Regions from separate parts of the Bacillus cereus group sp. RP43 genome, predicted to be linked through region 2. Evidence: a T-box and tRNA genes for the amino acid it is inferred to sense, from the RefSeq annotation. Region 2 holds a T-box; the other regions hold tRNA genes.

Region 1 (7,961 bases), on a different contig from region 2:
TATTAATTTACCTTGCTGTACGCTCAAAGGAAGGGAACAACCTTCTTATGTATTGGATTGAAGAATCGCTATCGCTATATGAATAAAACCTATTATATCGATAATAACATTTCACGGATGCGTCCCTAACTCTAACAACCCTTAGTTTTCTCCCAACCATCTAAGGATGTGGTCCTACAATGAATGCATGTTAATATTAGATGGCTAGAAGAAAATCAGGTTAGTTGGTAAATAACACTTCCCTTAGACTGGGTGTTTTCTACACCTTTCAACGTACAGCAGATTATAGATGTGAGCACTAAGATTGCTTTTTTGATGTCAGATTTGTTCCACTGTACGCTCAAAGGAAGGGAAACCTTCCCTAGTCAGCGTATAATATTTAATTGTAATGAAAACAATACTTCTTTTATATATTCTCATACTCTCAACTTCTATAACAGTTCAAAAAGTTCCGCTTCCAACAACAAAAATGAACATATCAACACGCTTTTGATACTAAAAAGAAGAACTATTCACACAAATCTATTTCAACTACGCTTTTAATTTTCATTTAATAACGAAAAAACACGCTTTCTTTCCGAGGAACTCACTATACGTCTTAGTATATGGAATAGTTCGTACACAAAAAGCTCTATTGTTCTGACCCTTAAGAACAATAGAGCTTTTTTATAGTGCGATATATACAAGAAATGACACCAATATTTCTCTGATGTTTTCCGCACCTTTCAACGTACAGCAGATTATAGATGTGAGCACTAAGATTGCTTTTTTGATGTCAGATTTGTTCCACTGTACGCTCAAAGGAAAGGAAAATCATTCCTATATCACACGTTATTTATCCCTTTGTTTCCAAACACCATACCTTTTATGGTATATATGTTTTCTGTTCATGAAATCAGTTGTATTACCAGGAATATGAAACTTCTTACTCTTCTTCTCTCTTTTCTTTTTCTGTTTTTCTTCTTTCGCAGCTTGCAGATCCGCTTTCCATTGCTTTAACAATTCTTTTTTATTTCGCATCGTAGACTTCACCTCGTTTTGCCAAATAAAAAATAACAGTCATTAGAACAATTAGAGGAACTCACTATACGTCTTGGTATATGAGATAGTTCGTACACAAAAAGTTCTATTGTTTTGACCCTTAAGAACAAACAGAGCCTTTTAATGGTGCAATATATAAAAAATGACACTGATATTTCCCTGTTGTTTTTCCGCACCTTTCAACGTACAGCAGAATACGACATTTTTATCTATTTATTTACCTTGCTGTACGCTCAAAGGAAGGGAAACCTTCCCTAGTCAGCGTATATTATTTAATTGTCATGAGAACAATACTTCTTTTATAGAATCTCATACTCCCAACTTCTATAACAGTTCAAAAAGTTCCGCTTCCAACAACAAAAATGAACATATCAACACACTTTTGATAATAAAAAGAAGAACTATTCACATAAATCTATTTCAACTACGCTTTTAATTTTCATTTACTATCGAAAAATACACTTTCTTTCCGAGGAACTCTTCCCCCCTCTAGCCTCCCCGTCACCGAGTAACGTTTATTTCCCTGGCATGTACCTATTAAGGACTGTAAACTATTCTAACATGTTGGTAGATACGGGTTTACAATTCTTATATATTTTTAACATCCGATTTATATGGATACTAATTTAATAATTCGCGGGCAATTTTCCTTTTAAGCAAATCTGAAATAACACGCTTTATCCCTTGATGCTCCACCTTCCGCCGAATTCATACTTAAATGTCTATTTATAATTTCATAATAAGAACTAACGCTGTTTTTTCGTTAGATACAGAAAAAACAGTGTTAGCTTTTATTGAATTATGCAATGTTCTCTTTGAAGCTTTTAAGGCACAAAAATTTATGCATAAGGAGAAAATATATAAAGTATATAGCGTATTATCAACCATAATTGGAGTATTAACTTTACTTCTATCAGCTTTAATATTCTTTATTCCAACCATACTACAATTCGTATCTGGAGGATTAGCTTTCAGAACATTTGAGAACCATCCCATCAAAGAAACATTACAATGATTTAATCGGACTAAACGGCTCATAACCGTTCGATCGTAGGATCGTAGGTTCGAGTCCTACAAGGTCCATATAATAATAAAGCACCTATTACGATAGTTTAGTAATAGGTGCTTTTAATTTTATTCTACAAAAAAAGGCTCCGTAAACGGAGCACACAAATTAAATAAATTAAAACAAATAACAGACTCTAATTCTAATAACATGTCTCTTCTATTATATTTATTTCATTTTTTACCTGTATATAGGTAAAAAATAACCACCCATATACTTCGTAGTATGATAATATTTCATTGTGGTGATTATCATCACGCCTTTATAAGTAAGTTTTCGTCCGCTAAACCTATTACCTATTTACACACAAAAAAAGCCAGAACTCACCATTTGAGTCCTGGCTTTTTTTCTATTAATACCCTACTTCACACATGCATACTCCTCAGTAGCTGTATTTTTCATGCGAAAAATATAAACATGGTTTGTTATTTGGTAACATCAAGATGTGCTCTTAACTTTTTCGTTAAATCCTGTTTTGCTGCATCTGGAACATAGTAGTACCAAATACCATCAGCGGCTTTGTGACCGTCACCTGGGATTTGGATATCCTCACTGTTCTGCAGACAATTTTTATAATTCTTTTGCATATCAAACATTTGATTTTGCGTTAAGTTTGTTTTCACGTTCTTTTGAATCGCTGTTAACATATCACCATAGTTTAATAAAGAAGAGAAGCTTGCGCCTTTCTTAATAACAGCCTGCATCACTTGACGTTGACGCATTTGACGTCCGAAATCGCCTCGTGGGTCTTCTTTACGCATGCGTGTGAACGCTAGAGCGTGTTCACCTGTTAAGTGAACATTCCCTTTTTGGAAATGCTTCCCTTCTAGAGAGAACTCTAAATCATTATTAACATCTACGCCACCCACTGCATCCACAATGTCTTTAAATCCTTCCATATTCACTTCAATATAGTAATTGATGGGAATATTTAAGAACTTTTCTACTGTCGCTACAGCCATATCTACACCACCAAATGCATAAGCATGGTTGATTTTATCACTTTTACCTTTTCCAACGATTTCTGTATATGTATCACGAGGAATACTCACTGTTTTCATTGAATTATTTTTTTGGTTTAAAGTGATGACCATTAAAGAATCTGAACGTCCTTTGTCATTACCACGTTCATCCGCTCCTAGTAATAGGATAGATACAGGTTGAGATTTACTAATTTTTTCTTCTTGTTTATTACCTTGATCACGTTTTAACGGTTTATGAACCTCATTTAATGTTTTTGAGACCTTTGAATATACATTATAGGCATATACTCCACCACCTATAATCATTACTCCGATAACACCTAGCACCCATAATGCAATTTTCTTTCTCATTTTCTATCATTCCTTTCTAGTCTTATGAAGTGAATGCTATGCAAATTCAAAAATCCCATTGCAATGATGAGACAATGGGATTAGGGGCTTAGAAGTTTGAAACAACTAAGACGCTTATTTGATGGTGTACTCATTGTATATTATAAAGAAGAAAAATGGATTATTATTTTTTCTTTTTTAGATGAAATTAATGATTATTTTGCAAATCGATTTTATGAGACTATAATAAAATATATGTCAATTCCAATAATAGATTCATACATATAATCTCACAAAAGTATCATCTAAGGATATAGAATTTTTCTTTTAAATGGGAAAATAAAAATATTTAACCATAAAGATTCAATGATATAATTTGTATTGCTCAGATGGGAAATGGCATGTAGCATCAAGATACGGAGAAAGAGCCTGTTCTTATGTAGAAATCAGGCTCTTTTTATATTGCACTTAAATAAAAAAAGGCACTCAAACCAACTATTGAGAGCTCTCATAAAAGGGTACTACCTAGGGATAGGAAAGTAACAATGACCTTACCTTGCATATGCGAATGATATCACATACATTTAAACAAAAATTGATACACTATTTCATCTAACGAAGAAAAAATCCATCACATGACTTTTCGTTTCAAAGAATCATTATGTAAACTAGAAATAGGGTGATTCCGTATTTTTTATTCACCATCAGTGCTTCGAGTTTGTTTTGTTATTCCTCATCGCCTTCAATTGCTCCATTTCCTTCTCGACCATCCTAGCAACATCACGTTTTTCACGAATTACTTTAATTATATCAATAATCCAATTTGTACAACTTGATACCCGAATGGTAAGAATATAATAGATAGTATTTCCCTCATCCCACCACACTCCTTTCACACAAAAAAGAGCAGCCATTTCGTAATAACTGTTCTCAAAACAGGGGAAAGACCCTATCCTTATTAACAGAAATAGGGCATTTCGGAAATAAACAGGATGCGAAAATCGGGTATTTTCCATCCCTTTCAACGTACAGTAGACTATAGATGTGAGCGCTAAGATCGTTTTTTGATGTCTTGTTTGTTTGCTGTACGCTCAAAGGAAGGAAAACCCTTCCAAATCAGCATAAAATATTAAAGTGTCGTCAAAAACACTTAAGATAATCTCCGTGTCACCCTTAACCATTCTTGAATTAGAATAGACACCTTTCACATGACTATCCTTACAAAAGATATCGCAAATATACCTTTTAAATTTCATTTAGGTTACAAAAAAAGTCCCAAATCATACATTTCGGGACTTAACAGAGAGGAAAAACGGAAATTTGCATTCCATAAAATCAAGGTTCATAAGTATAATATCTCAAAAACACAACTTAAAATGATTAAATATTTCCTTTAACAAAGCAAAAAATAACATGCTAACATTTTCACTACGGTTACTAACAATACATATATGTATTATTATAAATTGTAAGACGGGAAATAACATTTTCGAGACACGAAAAAAGAGCTGGTTCTCACGTAGAGATTTGACTCTTTTTTAAATTACAAAAAGCCCTCTCACAACCAATGAGGGCTCTCGCAATAGGGGTACTACTCAGGATAGAAAGATACCATGACCATATCTTCCATATGCGAATGATATCACAATGATAGAAAGTAAAATGCTTTATAATTACATTTAATAACGAAAAAAAACACAATCCCTATTTTTATAAGCATAGTATAGTTATGTTGTGTTATTTGTTTATATGTGTGTGCAATATGTACGAAAAGCAAAAATTCTTATTAAACCCAACCATGAGAAGACACTCGAAAGAGTGCTTTTTCTCTGTAACGGACCTTTAGCTCAGCTGGTTAGAGCAAACGGCTCATAACCGTTCGGTCGTAGGTTCGAGTCCTACAAGGCCCATAGAACAAGTAAAACAACTATTTAGACATACAAAACAGAACCCTTCCGTATAAGTTAGGTTCTGTTTTGTATTTATCCAACAGTGAAAGTATCTTCACAATTTCCATTCTTTATTCGGTCATAACCGCTTCTTCAAGATTACAAATTTCGCGATACAGGAAATCCCATATCGGACTTTAGTCCGCCTCTAGGCATGGAATGAAAGAATCGCTTTTTCATAGAAAAACAGTTGTGTTTTAATCATACTTGAACGATAGACAAGTACAAGTCTTTAAAACGCCTATGTGTTCCTTGAAAACAAGATATCATATGGAGTTCGATATCCGAATTCACGCTATCGGTAAAATGATATGTGTCGTCAAGAACAAGACGCTAAAACATAGGAACAAGCAATGATCTGTACGGTATGGGTATGGTACCGTAGCTCACGAACCTATACGTTCTGTCGTGAGAGTGGTGATGGCACACCGCAGTCTTGCACCTCAGCGATACCAGAAATGGCCTTCGCCTTTGGTAGCAAGAATCCCACTGACGTTAGTCAGCTTGCCCTTTTGGGGTGGGGTGTAAATTATTAGTAGATTTATTGATTTGAATTTTTTTGACTCACTTTCTTTTTTCCCCTATTGCGTAATAACAATACCCAAACAAGCACAGAAATGATTAAAATAACCATTACAATCCCTAATAAATTAGAAAAAATATAGCCAATGAAAATAAATGAAAATACAACATGGATAACCGCTATAAGTAACGATACAACTCTTCCAATTGTAGAATCCATATCCAAATTGTTATCTTTCAATATATCTTTCAACCATAACCATACCATTACAATATTAAGAACTAGACTTACAAGGTTTATCCCCCATGTCCACATCATAACCGAACTATCTTTACTGTTAATTATAATGTTAGAAAAATCTTTTACATTCGCAATTCTTATTTCTTGATATCCAAAGATTGTCACAATCCCAATAATCATTACAATTAATGAACCTAAAGATTTTCCTGAACGATTTTTAAAAGCATCTATTACTTTATCCATAATTTCTCTCCTCATACTTTTTATAGCGAATACAATAAGGAATGAACTACGCTGTAAAACTCATCTATCTCTTTTTAGCTATTCATTTCCTTTTTCAATATAAGCCTTATATTGTTCTGTCATTACCTCCCAACCAAAAGTTTACTTTCCGACATCAATTATTTCCACCAAGGTTTAACCAATTTATCAAAGCTTAACGTTGTAAGTAATTTGACAGACAAGTATTTCTTTGATAATAAAATTATGAAGGCTCAAAAAGCCCCCAATTACATTGGGGGGTTGAGGGAGAAAATCTAAAAAAAAAGATGTCGGATCCACCTATACTCACAAACATATTATCACAAAAAACACCACTCAAAGCGTTCAATTATTACCTTCAATCCGGAAAATAATGATATTCAACTTTTGAAAGTATAATGCTAAAATAATCATTGTAAAGATAGGGATTAACATTTTTTATTGAGACACGAAAAAGAAAAAGAGCCGATTCTCGATATGAGAATCGGCTCTTTTTTATCTTATTCATTCCACACTTACATAAGTTTCACTAGCTGTAATATTAAGTTTTCTAGTAGTCTAAAATTCAATATTTACGCTCTTTGAAAATTTACTTTTAATTAAGGAATAGATTTGTTTTTGTATCTTACTTATATCTGACATAAATGGAACGGTATTAATGCAGATTATTGGTAGTTCTATATCATTAATCCCGGATATATTTGTAATTATTAAATCATATTTTTTTGAAGCCTTTTTAAACGCATCTATATTTAATTCTTCAATAACATGAGTGCAAACGAGATTTCCGAATTGATAGTCAATTATATCTTTAATTAATAAAGTGTGTGCTATGTCCGAATCACAAAATAGACCAAGTTCAATAGTCGGTATACTAGATTTCAATGAAATAGATATTTTTTCCCAATTAGTGATTAAAATATAAAAAGCTTCATTAAAAAAGCTTGGTGTCCACTTAAAATTTTTATGGTATTTGAATTTGTTCAATTCTTTCTTTAAAATGAAAATTAATTGTGAGAGTTCATGTGCGTTATTTTCTGCAAAATATCTTCGTTTTTCATGTAATATATAAGTTGGCTTATTTAATATATATTGTAAATTGTAAAATTTCAAAATAATCTGCCGCTCATTTTGAATAGGAATATTTATTTCATTAGAGATTATACGTAGTAATTTTTTTATTTTAGGAACAATAATGTGAGCGTTTTCGATTCTATTATCTACCTTTTTTTCTAATTGTTTATAGGTAAAAGCATATTTGTTATCTAAAAAGCTATGAAATAATTGAAGTAAATTTTCTTTGTTTAATTCAAGATGGAATCTATTTTTAAATAGTTGACAAAAATTTTCATTTTCTAAAATACTTATATCAATATTATCTAGAACTTTTTGATTTATGTTTATTGAGTGATTATTTTTTAGTCGAATGATATTAACCATTAGACGATATTTTAGGTTTGTTAAATCTGGAAAATTATTTAGAACGTAATTCTTTTTTATTCCGTATACGAGTAATTGATCAAGGGCTGCTAATTGGATATATGGAAAGGGATTCTCATAAACTCCAT
Region 2 (8,022 bases):
ATATCATTTTTAGCAACCATTAATAATCCAGATGTATCCTTATCAATACGGTGTACTATACCAGGACGCATTACACCGTTAATACCTGATAGGTCTGTACAATGATGCATAAGTCCGTTTACAAGCGTACCCTTCGTATGCCCTGGTGCTGGATGTACTACCATTCCACGCGGCTTATTTACAACTAGTACATCGGCATCTTCATAATAAACTTCTAAATTCATATCTTCCGGTTGAATATCTAACTCTTCTGGATCGGGAATTGTTACTGTAATTTCATCATTTTCTTTTACTTTGTAATTCACTTTAACTGATTTCCCATTTACTGTCACAACAGCATCTTTAATCCATTGCTGTACTTGTGAACGTGACCATTCACTGTTTATTTCTGCAACGAATTTATCAATTCGCTCGCTTTTTTGTTCTTCTGCAACTGTTACTTGTACTACTTCACTCATTCAATTACTCCTTCGTTTTCTTTCCTTCTAATACTGTTTGAATAATAATTAATACAACTCCAATACATAATGCTGAGTCAGCTATATTGAATACTGGATAGTTGTACGAGAAAATATACACGTGAATGAAATCCACTACTTCTTGTCTAAATACACGATCAATAAAATTGCCAATTGCTCCGCCTAAAATTAGACCTAATGAAATACCTAGAAGCTTGTCCGTTTTCGCATATTTTTTCATATAAAATACGATAAATACTACGAAAATGACTGTAATAATGTAGAAAAACCACATTTTATTTTCTAAAATACCCCAGGCAGCTCCTCTATTTCGATGTGATGTTATGTATAATACATTATCGATAATCGGAATGCTCGTACCCAATTCCATGTTCTTTACAATTAGCCATTTCGATATTTGATCGATGGCAATGACAAATAACGCTATTACATAATATATCATTTTCATTTCCCCCACAAAGACAGTGTACCTCAAAATTTTAGCATAGCTGCTACCTTTTCACAATGAACCTTTGTGGAAGAATAAAATAAATTAAAAAAAGGTAACATAATATCGTTGTGCGTATTCATACATTTACCTTTTCATAGAAAAATTCATGAATAGTACGAGCAGTCGGCATTGTTTTCATTTGTTTTGTTGGAATCGCTCTTCCAGTTTCTTCACAAATACCGTACATATCTATTTCCATTTTAAACAATGCACGTTCTACATCTTTTAAATCCTCTTTTATATCATGTAATAGCAATTTTTTCTTTGTCTCTTCCTTTATTTCGTATCCAAGTTCTTGCCCAAATTCCATATAGTATGTGTGCATTACTTCTTTAGCCAGTCTATCTTGCAACTCTTTTCTCATCAATTGCAATTCTTCTTTTATTTCCATATAAATTTCATTCACGTGTACATTCCTCCCAGCTGCAATGTACAATTAGTGTGTCCGAAATTTCCATGCTTACCTCACACACATTTTTCCTTCATAGGAAAGAGAGTGAAAGTTATTTCGATATATCATCAACAAAAAACTGACTGCTATTATGAGCAGTCAGTTTTTTCATTATTTTACATAGTTTTCTTTAACAACTGTTGCACAACGCTCACATAATGTTTCATGTTCCGCATCTTTACCAATTGTTTCTGAAACAACCCAACAACGTTCACATGTGTCACCCGTTGCCTGAGCTACAACAACCGCTGTATGCTCATACTTAGGCGCTTCTTTTGGTGCTTCTTCCATCATACCACCAAGTTTATACTCAGAAACGATAAATAGTTGCTTTAAGTCTTCACTAATAGACTCTAACATAGCTTTCATTTCTGCAGTCGGATATAGTGTAATACTTGCATTTAATGACTTACCAATTACTTTTTCATTACGAGCGACTTCTAAAGCTTTTAATACGTCATCACGTAACGTCATAAATGCATCCCATTTTGTTTTTAACGCTTCAGCACCATCTACTTCTACAACTTCTGGCATATTAGTTAACTGGACGCTTTCTTCTTCTGCACCAGGGACATAAGGCCATACTTCATCAGCTGTATGAGGTAAGATTGGTGTTACAAGTTTTGTTAATGCAACAAGAACATCATATAATACTGTTTGAATTGCGCGGCGATCGTGATGATTTGCACCTTCAATGTATAAAATGTCTTTCGCAAAGTCTAAATAGAATGAGCTTAAATCAATTGTACAGAAGTTATGGATTGCGTGATATACTGCCGCAAAGTCATATGCTTCATATGCTTCTTTTACTTTTGTAATTAAGTCATTTAATTTTACTAACATGTAACGGTCCACTTCACGAAGCTCAGCTGCCGCCACTGTATTTTCACTTGGATTAAAGTCATCTAAGTTTCCTAATAAGAAACGGAATGTATTACGGATTTTACGATATACTTCTGCTACTTGTTTTAAAATATCATCTGAAATACGTACATCAGATTGATAGTCAACAGAAGAAACCCATAAGCGTAAAATATCTCCGCCTAATTGATCCATAATTTTCTTCGGTACGACGATGTTTCCAATCGACTTACTCATTTTACGTCCGTCACCATCTAGTACGAAACCGTGGCTTAGAACACCTTTATACGGTGCTTTACCTGTTACAGCAACTGCTGTTGATAATGAAGAGTTAAACCAACCACGATATTGGTCAGATCCTTCTAAATATAAATCTGCTGGACGTTGTAAATCATCACGCTCTTCTAATACCGCTTGGTGAGAAGAACCTGAATCAAACCATACATCCATAATGTCTGTTTCTTTACGGAATTCACCATTTGGGCTACCTGGATGTGTAAATCCTTCTGGTAATAGATCTTTCGCTTCACGCTCGAACCATACGTTAGAACCGTGTTCACGGAATAAATCTGCTACATTGCTAATTGTTTCATCTGTAATAATTGGATCACCATTCTCTGCATAGAATACAGGAATTGGTACACCCCATGCACGTTGACGAGAAATACACCAATCACCACGGTCACGAACCATATTATGAAGACGAGTCTCACCCCATGCTGGCACCCATTTCGTTTCTTCAACAGCTTGTAATAATTCTTTACGGAATGCTTCAATAGATGCAAACCACTGTGCTGTTGCACGGAAAATGATTGGTTTTTTCGTTCTCCAATCATGTGGGTATGAATGCGTAATAAATGTTAATTTTAGTAACGCACCTACTTCTTCTAACTTTTCCGTAATTGGTTTATTAGCTTTATCATAGAATAGTCCTTCAAATCCAGGTGCTTCATTTGTTAATACACCTTTATCATCAACTGGACAAAGAACTTCTAAACCATATTTCTTACCAACAAGGAAATCGTCTTCCCCGTGTCCAGGTGCTGTATGTACACAACCTGTACCAGCATCTGTTGTAACGTGCTCCCCTAGCATAACTAATGAGTCACGATCGTAGAATGGATGTTTTGCAACTGTATACTCCAGTTCGCTACCTTTTACCGTTTTCACAACTTCAGTATTTTCCCATTCTAACGTTTTTGCAACTGTCTCAAATAGTTCAGAAGCAATAATATATTTCTCATCATTTACTTTCACAATAGCATATTCAAGTTCTGGATGAACAGAAATACCTAAGTTAGCAGGTAACGTCCAAGGTGTTGTTGTCCAAATAATGAACTTCTCATCACCTTCTAATACGTTCTTTCCGTCTTTTACAGGGAATGCCACGTAAATAGATGCTGATTTTTTATCTTGGTATTCAATTTCAGCTTCTGCTAAAGCTGATTCACTCGTTGGAGACCAGTAAACTGGTTTCTGTCCTTTATAGATATAACCTTTTTTCGCCATGTCACCAAACACTTTAATTTGTTGTGCTTCATAAGCTGGCTCTAAAGTAATATATGGATTATCCCAATCTGCACGTACACCTAAACGCTTAAACTGTTCACGTTGACGTTCTACTTGCTCATATGCATACTCTGCGCATAACTTACGGAACTCAGCAACCGTCATTTCTTTACGTTTTACACCTTTATTAGTTAAAGCTTGTTCAATCGGTAAACCGTGTGTATCCCAACCTGGTACATATGGTGCACAGTATCCAGTCATTGATTTATAGCGAACAATAAAGTCCTTTAATACTTTATTTAATGCATGTCCCATATGAATGTCACCATTCGCATATGGAGGTCCATCATGTAGTACAAATAAAGGACGACCTTTCGTGTGTTCTTGTACCTTTTCATAAATATTCATTTCAGCCCACTGTTCTTGCATTGCAGGCTCACGTTTCGGTAAATTCCCACGCATTGGGAACTCTGTTTTTGGCATTAGTAATGTATTTTTGTACTCCATGCTCAATTCCTCCTTACATGTATAAAAGAAACACTTAAAAAACGGAATAAAAAAGAGACCTTCTCATCCCAAAAAGGGACGAGAAAGTCTCCCGCGGTACCACCCTAGTAGATCCTATACGTATGTATACAATCCTCTTTATATTCTTAACGCGAATATACGCCTACGCTTACTCTATTTGTTCAGCGCGGAACTCCAGGGTGATATTCCCATTATCTCCTTATCCTGAGCTTACACCATCCTCAGTTCGCTATATAAGGTATGAAAAAGGTACTTATCCCTATCTTCGTTTTTCTTAATAAATATGTTGTTTAAAATTATATGTAATAATGAGAAAAACGTCAAGCTTACACTGTTTCTTCTTTTTTCAACAGCTCGTCCACTTCGTCTTCTAACTCAATTAGTTTATCCCAATCATCGTTGTTTAACATTTCAAGTTGTGTTTCTAATAACATACGGAAACGAGTTCGGAATACTTTCGCTTGTTTCTTCAACTCTTCAATATCAAAAGCAACTTTTCTTGATTTCACTAATGCTTCGTTAATGATACGATCTGCATTTTTTTCTGCTTCACGTACAATTAATTTTGCTTCTTTTTGTGCATTACGCTTCACTTCTTCAGCAGCTTCTTGTGCGACAATGATAGATTTGTTCAGCGTATCTTCAATATTAGAAAAATGATCTAACTTTCCTTCTAATTGTGCAACCTTTTCTTCTAAAGCTTTTTTCTCACGAATGACTAATTCATAATCTTTGATGATTTGATCAAGAAACTCATTTACTTGATCTTCATCGTAGCCACGAAATCCGCGACCAAATTCTTTGTTATGAATATCTAATGGTGTTAACGGCACAACGCCACCTCCAAGTAGTTATCTAAATTTCCTCTTTCAATTATATCTTTTCTTCGACAAAATAAGAGAATTTCCTTCTAAAAAACCAATCATTTTAGTATACCATACAAAACTCTCCATTTGTCGCGCTTCGTTTTACCTTCTACAGAAAATAATTTACTTCGTCCATACCCTCTAACCGAGAAAACATCCCCAGGAAAACATTCATATGAAGTTTGCTCTATTGTTTTCCAATTGACTTTTACTAGGCCATTTTTTATGAGAGGTTGTATTTTCTGCCTAGATATATGTAGCATTTCAGCTAATAAAACATCTAGACGCAGTGACGAAACAGTCCCAGATTTTTCTCCCCATTTTTCACTTACCTGCAATATTTGCTCTACTTGTATAGGGGAGAGTGTGACTTTCATTTTCCCTATTGATTGTAAGTTCATTTCAATATACGATACAACTTCTTTGGCAACTGCAATTTGGGCACGATCTTCTTGAAGCAAAATATCACCACATTTTTCCCTTGTTAAACCAAGCGACATGAATGCACCTAATATTTGCCTATGTTCTAGCGTAAAAAACTTGGAAGGATAGTCAATTTCTAATACTTCTACTTGAAATTCCTCTTCATTTAATTCTAGATAGTCTGGATAAATTAGTGCTCTTTTTCGTTCGGATTCAGGCATCGCACCATCAAACTGTACAGCTACATCTCCTTGTCCTATTACCATAGAAACAATTTGTTGCTGTCTTGGATCAAGAAAATCTGTTAACTTGACTTGATGGTACTCAGCAGCCTGCTTCCACTCTAATACTTTATCCACAAAGACCTCTTCATCAGGTCTAAAATGCTCGTAAATGCTCATGTATTTAACCTCACACTATAAAAAATAGTTGAATAAACTCACTAAACCACCTCTAGCAAGTTTCAAGGCAATAATAGCAACAAGTGGAGAAATATCAATCATACCAAATGGTGGAATAAACCTCCTAAACGGCTCTAAATACGGTTCACAAATACGCGCAAGAAAATCTCCAAAAGCTGATTCCTTCGCGCCAGGAAACCATGATAGGAGAATGTAAATAATTAGTGCCCACGAGTAAATCTCGATAGCAGTAACTAACACTGTTAAAATTGTTGTCATGGCGTATTACCACCTCTTTATATTGGTCTCTTCTTCTTCACCGAATAACTCTGAAATCGCACCAACGATATCAACATTTTCAGGTGTACACATAAATGTTTTCGGGCCTATTTTTTGAATATCCCCGCCTATAGCGTATACAGTACCACTTAAAAAGTCAACGATACGTACAGCTTGATCTGTAGACATTCTTTGCAAATTAATTACAACAGCTCGTCTACCTTTTAAGTGATCCGAAATGCCTTGCGCTTCCGAATATGTGCGTGGTTCTAGTAAAACAACTTTTGAAGATTGCTTCGCTGTTTCAATACTCACTACATTTTGCTTCGGTTGCACTTTCGCAAACGAAACATCTTGTTGTTCCGGGGGATCTTGTTGCTTTTTCATGTCTGTTTGCTCCTTTTCATAACTATATTGAGCTGCTTCTTTTTCTTCCGGTGTGTCAAAAAAGAAGTATTTTACTTTTGACCAACTCATAATAACTTTCTCCTTCCTCTTACGCTTTTCCTACTAAAACCGTTCCCAAACGAATATATGTAGCGCCTTCCTCAATTGCAATCGTGTAATCATTTGACATTCCCATTGATAATTCTTTACATGGTGCATGTAATAATTCTAGCTCCTGCACCTCTGTTTGTAGCATACGCAATTCCTTAAAGCAGCGACGAATCTCTTCCTCTTCTCCTGTAAACGGAGCCATTGTCATTAATCCTACCACTTCAACCTTATCTAATTCTTGCAAACTTTGAATAAAAGAAATTGTTTCTTCTATCGCCAATCCTTGCTTTGATTCTTCAGATGACGTTTTCACTTGAATAAAGCATTTAACTTTCTTATCAGCACGTTTTTGAATTTCTTTTGCAAGCGAGAGACGATCTAATGAATGTAAATAATCAATCTCATTAATGATTTCTTTTACTTTTCTCGTTTGCAATGATCCAATAAAATGCCAATTCACTTTTGAACCGAAATGCTCATATTTTTGCAAGAAACCTTCATTTCTATTTTCACCTAAATCAATAATTCCAGCTTCAATTACTTCATTTGTTTTTTCAATTCCTACAGTTTTTGTAACTGCAACGAGCTTAATATCTTTCATCGAACGTCCAGCTCGTGCACAAGATTCTTTAAGTGCTTCGTTTACATCTGCTAAATTCCCTTGCACTGTCACTTGCTTCACTCCTCCTTAAAACCTATGAAACTCAACATTCTCCCCGTCTTACCTTGATCACGACGATGAGAGAAAAATAATTGTTCTTCACAGCTTGTACAAAGAGATGACATTACAATATGTTCTTCTTTTATACCTGCTTGTACACATAATATACGATTAACTTCTTTTAAATTAATTGCATACTGACCATCAGAAATTATTTTATGAGGAACAGATCCGTTTACTACTTGCTGTGCTGCTGTTAATACACGATCATCAACAACATAACAACACGATCCGATTGCAGGACCAATTGCGACATAAATTTCATCACTTGAAACACCTTCTGCATTCCACTTTTGAATCATTTCTTTCGCAATCTCTGTTACAGTCCCTTTCCATCCAGCATGCGCAAGTCCTATCATATCATGTGATGGTGCATAAAAATAGAGCGGAACACAATCAGCGTAACAAGATGTTAAGAGAACATCTTTGTTAGTCGTATAAATGCCATCCGTTTTTGGAATACCATCTTCATATGAATAAACGCCTTTTCCTTTTTCTTGCAGTCCTACTTTCTCA
Region 3 (8,022 bases), on a different contig from region 2:
CGAAGAAGCTCTTGATAGCGCTTTGCGTATAATTTGAGTTGATCTCACAGAACATCGTTCTGAGAAACAGCAGGATAGGAAGTTTTCGCTATTTCAAGTATCTGAATCGCTTTTTTCTCCACCGTGATATTTGATACTTTTTATCGGTGTTGGCACGAATACGATTTTTTATAATAGTTTTAGAAAGACCTAAAACACAATCTGGGTGGGGGAATAGTTGAACGAAATTTAAAAACAAATCAGATTTACTGGTAAACATTCTTTCCAATTCTGGAAATGTTAATTGGATTACTTTATGAATATGGCTGCGAATCATTGATAATTCACCATCCAGTTCGCTATATAATCTAGAAAGAGATTTTAACTGATAGAATAAGTTATTAGTTCCAGTAGATACCCTTCGGGTAACTATAAAATGAGTAAGAGCTAATCGGTGTGCATCGCTTCGGTCTGTCTTATGAATCCGCAAGGAATCACATTGTAGTTTGGCTTCTAATGGGTTTAATAAACAATATGTATACTGGTTATCTTGCATAAATTGTTATAGCTATCTGGAATAGATCCCTGTTGCATCGAACACAATTTCAGGTGATTCACCAGTCTCATCTGTAAGCTTATGTATCTTTTCTTGTAGCTTTTCAAAATCAGGCTTAGAATGCTTGTTTTCGCTTTATAATACACATTGTTTTTGTGTATTATAAATTATCATATAACTTTTACCCATACTGACATCAAGTGCAGTTACGTGTTTCATATAGTTCCTCCTCAGGTGGAATTGAAGTCTTCAACTTACACTTATCGATTCCCATTTCTTATACACGATCTCGAGGACCAACATACTAAAAACTGATTCAAATAAGGTAAGTGAAGAAGGTCAGTTTTTTACGGATTCAGGATTCCAAAGCACCCACGCCCCTCTCTTCACTTCTACTATATAAAAAATAGTAGTGCGAACCAATGCCTTGGTCTGCACTACTAATCTTAGTATGTTTATTATGTCATTTGAAAAGAAAATTTAAAGCTCATCCAGACTATTATAATCAGAGCTTATTTTTAAATGATCCCTGTGGAACTCAAATTTACGAAATAGTTCCTATAAGAGGTATGTTTTGGTCAAAATAATTTTGAATTATTTTTGAGGGCGAGTTTGTAGGGAGTTGAACTATCCCCACTTTCACTTCGTTTAGAAGAGGGGGATTCCTAAGTAAAGAGTTCTATCGAACTCTAATTTATTAGGCTATCTCCACAGTCCTTGCGGTTAGAAGCCTTATCGCTTCATTCTTTAGATTGATACTTGCGTTAATATCCCTATCATAGTGTGTAAGGCAAGAAGGGCAGCCCCATTTACGTAGGTTTAGATTTTTAACGTCTTTGTTTTGATATCCACAACAAGAACATAATTGGCTTGAAGCAAATGTTTTCGATACAACAATGACTTGTTTACCGTACCATTTTGCCTTATATTTCAACATAGTTCGAAACTGAGACCATGATACCTCACTAATTGCTTTTGCTAACTTATGATTCTTTAACATATTCGATACTTGCAAATCCTCTATACCGATAACATCGTGGTTTTTGATGATTTCAGTCGAGATTTTGTCCAAGTAATCTTTTCTAGCATTCGTCATGTATTCATGAATTCTAGCTACTTTTACTCGTTGTTTATTCCAGCGAGAAGATCCTTTCATTCTTCTAGAAAGAACACGCTGTGCTTTTGCCAACTTCTCTTCTAATGATCGAAAAAACTTCGGATTTTTATAGGTAGTTCCATCTGACAAAATGGCGAAATCTTTTAGTCCCACATCCATTCCAATGTAAGAGTTTGTTTTCGGAAGTTCTTGCACTTCTGTTTCAACTAACAATGACACAAAGTATCTGCCAGAAGGGTTCCGTCTAACTGTAGCATTTAAAATACGTCCAATTACTTCACGACTTTTGGCAAATCGAACAAGATCTAGTTTTGGCAATTTCATTTTGTTTCCTACAACGGCAATGTTTTCATTTGTTTGTTTTGTGGTATAAGATTGTACGTTGTTCTTCTTAGATTTGAAACGCGGGGCATTGTTTTGTTTTTTGAAAAGGCGTGTATAAGCATCCGCAAGGTTGCGAACAGATGACTGAATCGCGATACTATCCACTTCTTTTAGCCAAACAAACTCTTTCTTCATGGCAGGGAGTTTGGCAGAGCATGTACCATATGTCAAACCTTTCCCTGTTTCTTTGTATGCATTATCCCATAGAGATAGGAAATGATTGAATACAAAACGAGAACAGCCAATCGTTTTATTGATTAGGGTTGCTTGTGCTTTATTTGGATAGATACGAAATTTATATGCTTTATTAATCATCATTCATTTCACCTCCATTTCGGTATGTTTCTATTGTACAACAAACGTATATTCGATAGATAGTAAAGTAACAGTTTATGTATGTCGAACAATTAAGATGGATTCCTGCCATCCCTTGTCCGAAGTCAATTCATCTCCCACCTACTCACTAAGCGTTCCTTGAGGAAGGAGTCTTCTTGGCTAAAATGATAAATGTTCTATACAAATTTTAAATACCAATAATTAACTAATTTTCGGAGGGAATCAGATGAAGTTACATAAAGTAAAAAGTGGTATAATTCTGTCTGCCACAATGATTACATTATTATCGAACCAAGGAGAGGCAGCAGCAACTGTTCATACTGTTAAAGAAAGCGATACACTCTGGAATATTGGTAAATAATATGGGGTGACTATTCAATCTGTTAGGCAAGCTAATCACAAAACAAGTGATTAGCTTTACATTGGTGAACGCTTGACTATTTTAAATGAAGATAAATCTAATGAGTCTGCGTCTCAAAGAAAAATAATAAGTGATGTACAGAATTTAGCACAAGTTGTTTACCAGGTTCGAAGAGGGGATACATTGCAAGCCATTGCGAAACGATTTAATATATCTATAAATTCTATTAAGCAAGCTAATGATATAAATGAGCGAATCTATGTAGGTCAACATTTAATGATTAATACAGGTATTTCAGAAAAAGAAAAAGATTTAATGGCTTGTTTGGTTACTGCAGAAGCAGGAGGAGAGCCTTATAAGGGGAAAGTAGCAGTAGCAAAAGTTATATTAAATCGTGTAAATGCAGATGGTTTCCCAGACACAATTACAAAAGTTATTTATGAGCCTATTAAATATGGATATGCATTTACTCCTATTACAGATGGTAGGAGTAATCATCCAGCGACACCTGAAGCAAGAATGGTGGTATATGAAGCGCTTTCTACAAGTGGAAAGAATTCTGATTGGCTTTATTTTTATAATCCCAAAACCTCTACAGATAAGTGGATTACTACACGCCAAACGGTTGCAGTAATCGGTAATCATATATTCGCTAAGTGAGTATGTTATGTAATTTTTTAAAAATTTAAGCTCCTATTACCTGAGCTATCGTAATAGGAGCTTATTTTATATGGATCTTGTAGGACTTGAACCTACGACCGGACGGTTATGAGCCATCTGCTGCTCTAACCAGCTGAGCTAAAGGTCCGTTATTAAGAGGAAAAGCACTCTTGCGAGTGCCTTCTCTTGAGTGACTTGATAAGATGTTTTGTTTTCCAATCCATATTGCATATACAATATAACAACAGCTCGATAACAATATACCACAATATAAAGGGTTTGAACAATTTCGTTTTTTACCGCATGAGAGGAAAAATATATTTCGTTGATTGTATAATCCCCCTTAGAAAAAAACCTGCAAGTAGAACGTGCGTAATATAGTTATATGGAAAAAAATGTTCTTATTGGATGTTATCACATGAATCTTCTATTTAAATGTTCACTCGATCAAAAAATATCTATCGAATTAATTTACATGAAAGATTCAGGAGATTTCTCTCAAAGGACAGTAATCGCAAGGAAGATATATCAAAATCGTGTACTAGTGTATTGCATGCAAAAGCAACAAGTTAGAACGCTGAAATTAGCTAACATACTATCAGTTGATAAAGTAAGAAAGAAATATGTTTAAAGAATACATAATGAGGTGATAGCACATGTCAACAGCAAATCCGAAGCCAACAAAAAAGAAGAGCAGTTCAAAAGAGTCGAGACCGTATATGGCTGAATTTGCTCAAGTGAAAAAAATGTTATACAAAGTCAGAGTGACGTCAAAAGTTGTCACTTACTATAAGAAACGAAAGCGAGAACACATTATATTTCCTAATGTACTAGAGCGTTTATTTAAACCCGGTAAGAAAGAAATACCAACCGTTGCATGTGACATCAATGAATTTCGTTTAGTGAATGGAATGAAAGTATATTTTTGTGCTGCATTAGATATTAGCACCCGGCGGGTGCTTGGCTATTCGCTGGATACTTGCTAAGGTGCTCAGTTAGTAAAAGATACAATTTAACAAGTAAAAAACAGATATGGAAAACAAAAGAATATTTTATTTCATAGTAATCAAGGATCACTATTTACCAGTTATAAGGCTACGGATTTTTGTAAACAATAAACGATTCAGCAAAGTATGCCTCGGAAGGAAAATTGTTTGGATAACGCAGTAATTGAATCGTTCTTTAGTATCTTTAAACGTGAATGATTACATGGAGAAAAACTTGTTTCTTTATCTCAAGTTAATCAGTTGATGGCCGAATTTGTTTATATATATTACCATTTTGTTCGTCCCCATTCAGTATTGAATTGGGTGTCAAAATCGATTGCGTAACCTAATTTGTGTCCCAGTTTTTCTTGATCAGGTCATATCTTGAAATACCGCTGGTATTTTGAATGTACTTTATGTGTTTCTATCCCACAATATGGGCGTGTAGCTTTTATAAATCGCGTTCTAGCTTGAAAAATAATTTGGTCCCCCATAAACTCGTAGCTTAGATATTGAATTTTAGAATCTAACGAACTCAAAATATTTTTCATAGGACACCTCACACCCTTTAACTGTTTGTACCTCTAAGTATATTAATTTCAACTAATCTGGGAAAAAGCCAGTTTTAGATTAAAAAAACAGAAAACTTAAATTGTACCGCAGGTACCATCTTACTGTGAATAAGATTAGTTCAGGTTGATAATATTTCCGCTTGAATGAATTTTGTTTTTGCACCAGAACCCCCAAAACATATATCTTTGCATGTAATTTTTAAAATGGATTATCCAAAAAAGAGCGAACTAAAAAGAATTCCCACAGGAGTAATCTTTCTTTCGATACTGTACATGTATTCTCGAAGCCTTCTCTTCTGTTAACAGCGTAAGGTATGCACTTTCATGTGAGTAATATAGGGGGTGGAATGGAGTGTTTTTATGTAAGAAGTCAGATGTTTCAAAGGGAATGCCCTTTACTAATAGGTAAATACAATACTTATCATGTCACAAATTGGACACAAATATTAATACAAATTGTATACAATTTGTATTAATATTGTTTATGTAAGGCATGTAGACGTTTTCAATCTTTTCTTTTTATCTATGTCCAATTAAAAACAAATCTTATTCTTTGATGAGGGGTTTTACTTCCATTGAGGAATTAAAGTCTATAGATAGCAGTCTTTAATTCTTACCTTTTTAAATTCACATAACGAATAGAGAGAGTGATAGGCTTGTATAAACCTGTTTCATCTATCCTTCTTTGTTCACGAATATAAAAAAGGAAGCAAGTTTCATATGGTTATTATGCGGTCTGTTAGATTGATAGAAATAAGGATATGTATAAGATATAGATTCTCCGATGAGTAGGAGATGATACAAATTTTAAAAGCCTCTAAAAGAGGAAGATGAGAAAGGTATCAAAGTGAATGGATAAGAGATAAAAAGATCGGATGGAGACAAGAACTGAGAATTAATCGAAGTATGCATAGAGAAAAATAAGGAAACAAAGGAGAGTAAGAATGAAGAAAAAATCAAACATAAAAAAGAATTTAAAGGCAACGGTAACAACCGTGACAACAGCAGGCATTTTGTTCACAGGTGTATCTCCAAGTTATGCAGAGGAACAACAGAATCAGACACCTATCGAACTAACGGATGCGGAAGCAAAAAAAGAGAAAACATTGGTGGATAATATAAAAGAAAACGAAGTAATTCAAAATCAGGAGCAAATGAATTCAAATGATGCCCCTGCCACAGAACAAGAAGAACAACCAAAAGGCAATGAAACGAGTGAAAGTAAAGTTGAACAAAATGCTTCAATTCAAGAACAACAAAACCGGATAACAGATAGCGTGCAAGATGCAGAATCATATGTGGTGGAGAAAGAAGCGAATGTTTCGACATTCGAAGAATTCAAGACAGCATTAGCAAATGAATCTGTGACAACCATTAATGTTATGAAAACTATTCAGATAAATGAGCAAATCAAAGTTCCTCTATATGGTTCGCGAAATCTTACGATTAATGGGAATGCAGATAAGGATATCAGTATATATAGTGAAAAAACCATAGACATAAATGGTAGTAATAGTAGTAGTATAACCTTAAAAAACGCAAAAATTATTGGAACGTCGCCGTCTTCTTTTATGTCCCTTAATAATAGTTCTGTCCTAAACCTAAAAGATGTTAGACATACAGGTACAGGAAGTTTATTTACTGGTCTTTATAGTTCTTCGAACCGTGCTCGAGTATATTTTGAAGGGAATGTAATACAAAATGAACGTAGTAAACCAACGTATGTAGATGCAGTATTTCGTGAAGGCTCAACGTGGGAAGGTCCTGTTTTTAGTCTATCTAATGTAATAGTAGAGAAAAATGCAAAAGTACATATGAAAGCTATCCCAAACGCTTTATATGGAGACCTCTATTTAAATAGTTTGATAGTTCACAAGGGTGGAGAGTTTCGTTCGAGTGAGGTACTAGATTCTGTCACTATTTTGAAGGGAGTTGTAGAAGAAGGAGGATCTCTCCATATTGCTGGTGATAAAAACACTGGTTTGCTAGGAAGTAGTAGTATAACATTAATGAATCCTGCTAGTTACAGTATCAGCAATAAGGGAGGTCCAATATTTTCTAATTCTGGTTTTAGTAGTATTTCACTGTACAACGGGGATGTGAATACATGGATAGATAGTGCTGATTTTGAGGGTGAACCGTGGAAGTCATGGAAAGCTGTAGAACATTTTAAGATGGCAAAAAATACTACCGTAAGTTCAAGTGATCCTAGTTTGAACGGCGCAGATTTTAGCAAGGTCCGAAAGATAGCGAGTGAGACACCAGAAAAAATCCCATCAGCTCCGGAAGTAAATGAAGTAAAGGATACAGATACAAAAGTAACGGGGACAGCTCAGGTAGGCTCCACAATTAGCATACAGGCAGCAGGCAAAGAACTGGGGACGGGAACTGTCGATGAAAACGGAACCTATACGATTACGATTCCACAACAAAAAGCAGGTACAAAATTATCTGTGGTCGTAAATAATAGTGCAGGAACAAGTGAAGCAACGGAAGTAACGGTGCAAGCAACACAGCTGGAAAAACCAGTTGTCAACTCATTAACAACGAAAGATAAAAAGGTAACAGGAACAGCACAACCATATGCGAAGATTGAAGTGGTGACAAACTATCAAAAAGCAACTTATAGAGGCGAAGCCGATGAAAACGGGAATTTTGAGGTCGCATTGAATCAACCTCAAAAAGCGGGTACGAAAATTGGTGTGAAACAAAGTATAGACGGAAAAGAAAGTGAGTACACAGAGGTAGAAGTTCAAGCACCATTAGTAGCGCCTGAAATAAATCCAATTTATACAACTGACACAATGATTAAAGGAACAGGAGTAGCAAATACAACAGCCATTGCTAAAATTGGAGAGGCAGAATTTGTAGGGAAAGTGGATGATAAAGGTAATCTTCAAATTGATATCGAGGATTCCTATCCAGTCGGGACTGAAATTTCTGTTTACTTAAAAAATGATAAGGGATTAGAAAGTGAAGTAAAGACTGTAAAGGTGCAAGAAATCTGGGCAATTCCAGCTGTAAATGAAGTAACAGATCAAGATGAAAAAATAACGGGAACAGGCACCGCA

What was found. The T-box of region 2 lies ahead of ileS2 (isoleucine--tRNA ligase). A T-box ahead of a tRNA ligase gene usually reads a tRNA of that ligase, here a tRNA-Ile.
Region 1: it has a tRNA-Ile gene. The T-box ahead of ileS2 (isoleucine--tRNA ligase) is inferred to sense a tRNA for this amino acid. The anticodon was not compared.
Region 3: it has a tRNA-Ile gene. The T-box ahead of ileS2 (isoleucine--tRNA ligase) is inferred to sense a tRNA for this amino acid. The anticodon was not compared.

What each region holds. Positions count from the first base shown of each region.
Region 1 is NZ_JARVHQ010000003.1:74,614-82,574, reverse strand. It holds gene QCI75_RS29300 (hypothetical protein) at 832-1,020, opposite strand; gene tagU (polyisoprenyl-teichoic acid--peptidoglycan teichoic acid transferase TagU) at 2,533-3,441, opposite strand; gene QCI75_RS29290 (hypothetical protein) at 3,538-3,708, shown strand; gene QCI75_RS29285 (hypothetical protein) at 4,125-4,316, opposite strand; tRNA gene QCI75_RS29280 (tRNA-Ile) at 5,257-5,330, shown strand; gene QCI75_RS29275 (hypothetical protein) at 5,911-6,375, opposite strand; gene QCI75_RS29270 (AcpB/EbpR/MafR family transcriptional regulator) at 6,952-7,961, opposite strand, start outside.
Region 2 is NZ_JARVHQ010000001.1:1,475,918-1,483,939, reverse strand. It holds gene QCI75_RS07895 (RluA family pseudouridine synthase) at 1-458, opposite strand, end outside; gene lspA (lipoprotein signal peptidase LspA) at 463-921, opposite strand; gene QCI75_RS07885 (TraR/DksA C4-type zinc finger protein) at 1,046-1,375, opposite strand; gene ileS2 (isoleucine--tRNA ligase) at 1,532-4,297, opposite strand; T-box leader at 4,369-4,593, opposite strand; gene divIVA (septum site-determining protein DivIVA) at 4,645-5,151, opposite strand; gene QCI75_RS07870 (YlmH family RNA-binding protein) at 5,241-6,008, opposite strand; gene QCI75_RS07865 (YggT family protein) at 6,024-6,287, opposite strand; gene QCI75_RS07860 (cell division protein SepF) at 6,294-6,764, opposite strand; gene QCI75_RS07855 (YggS family pyridoxal phosphate-dependent enzyme) at 6,784-7,458, opposite strand; gene pgeF (peptidoglycan editing factor PgeF) at 7,464-8,022, opposite strand, start outside.
Region 3 is NZ_JARVHQ010000003.1:153,502-161,523, reverse strand. It holds partial or broken gene QCI75_RS29695 (IS110 family RNA-guided transposase) at 1-754, opposite strand, end outside; gene tnpB (IS200/IS605 family element RNA-guided endonuclease TnpB) at 1,233-2,354, opposite strand; partial or broken gene QCI75_RS29685 (cell wall hydrolase) at 2,599-3,393, shown strand; tRNA gene QCI75_RS29680 (tRNA-Ile) at 3,465-3,541, opposite strand; gene QCI75_RS29675 (hypothetical protein) at 3,812-4,024, shown strand; gene QCI75_RS29670 (hypothetical protein) at 4,050-4,379, shown strand; partial or broken gene QCI75_RS29665 (IS6 family transposase) at 5,022-5,114, opposite strand; gene QCI75_RS29660 (Ig-like domain-containing protein) at 5,896-8,022, shown strand, end outside.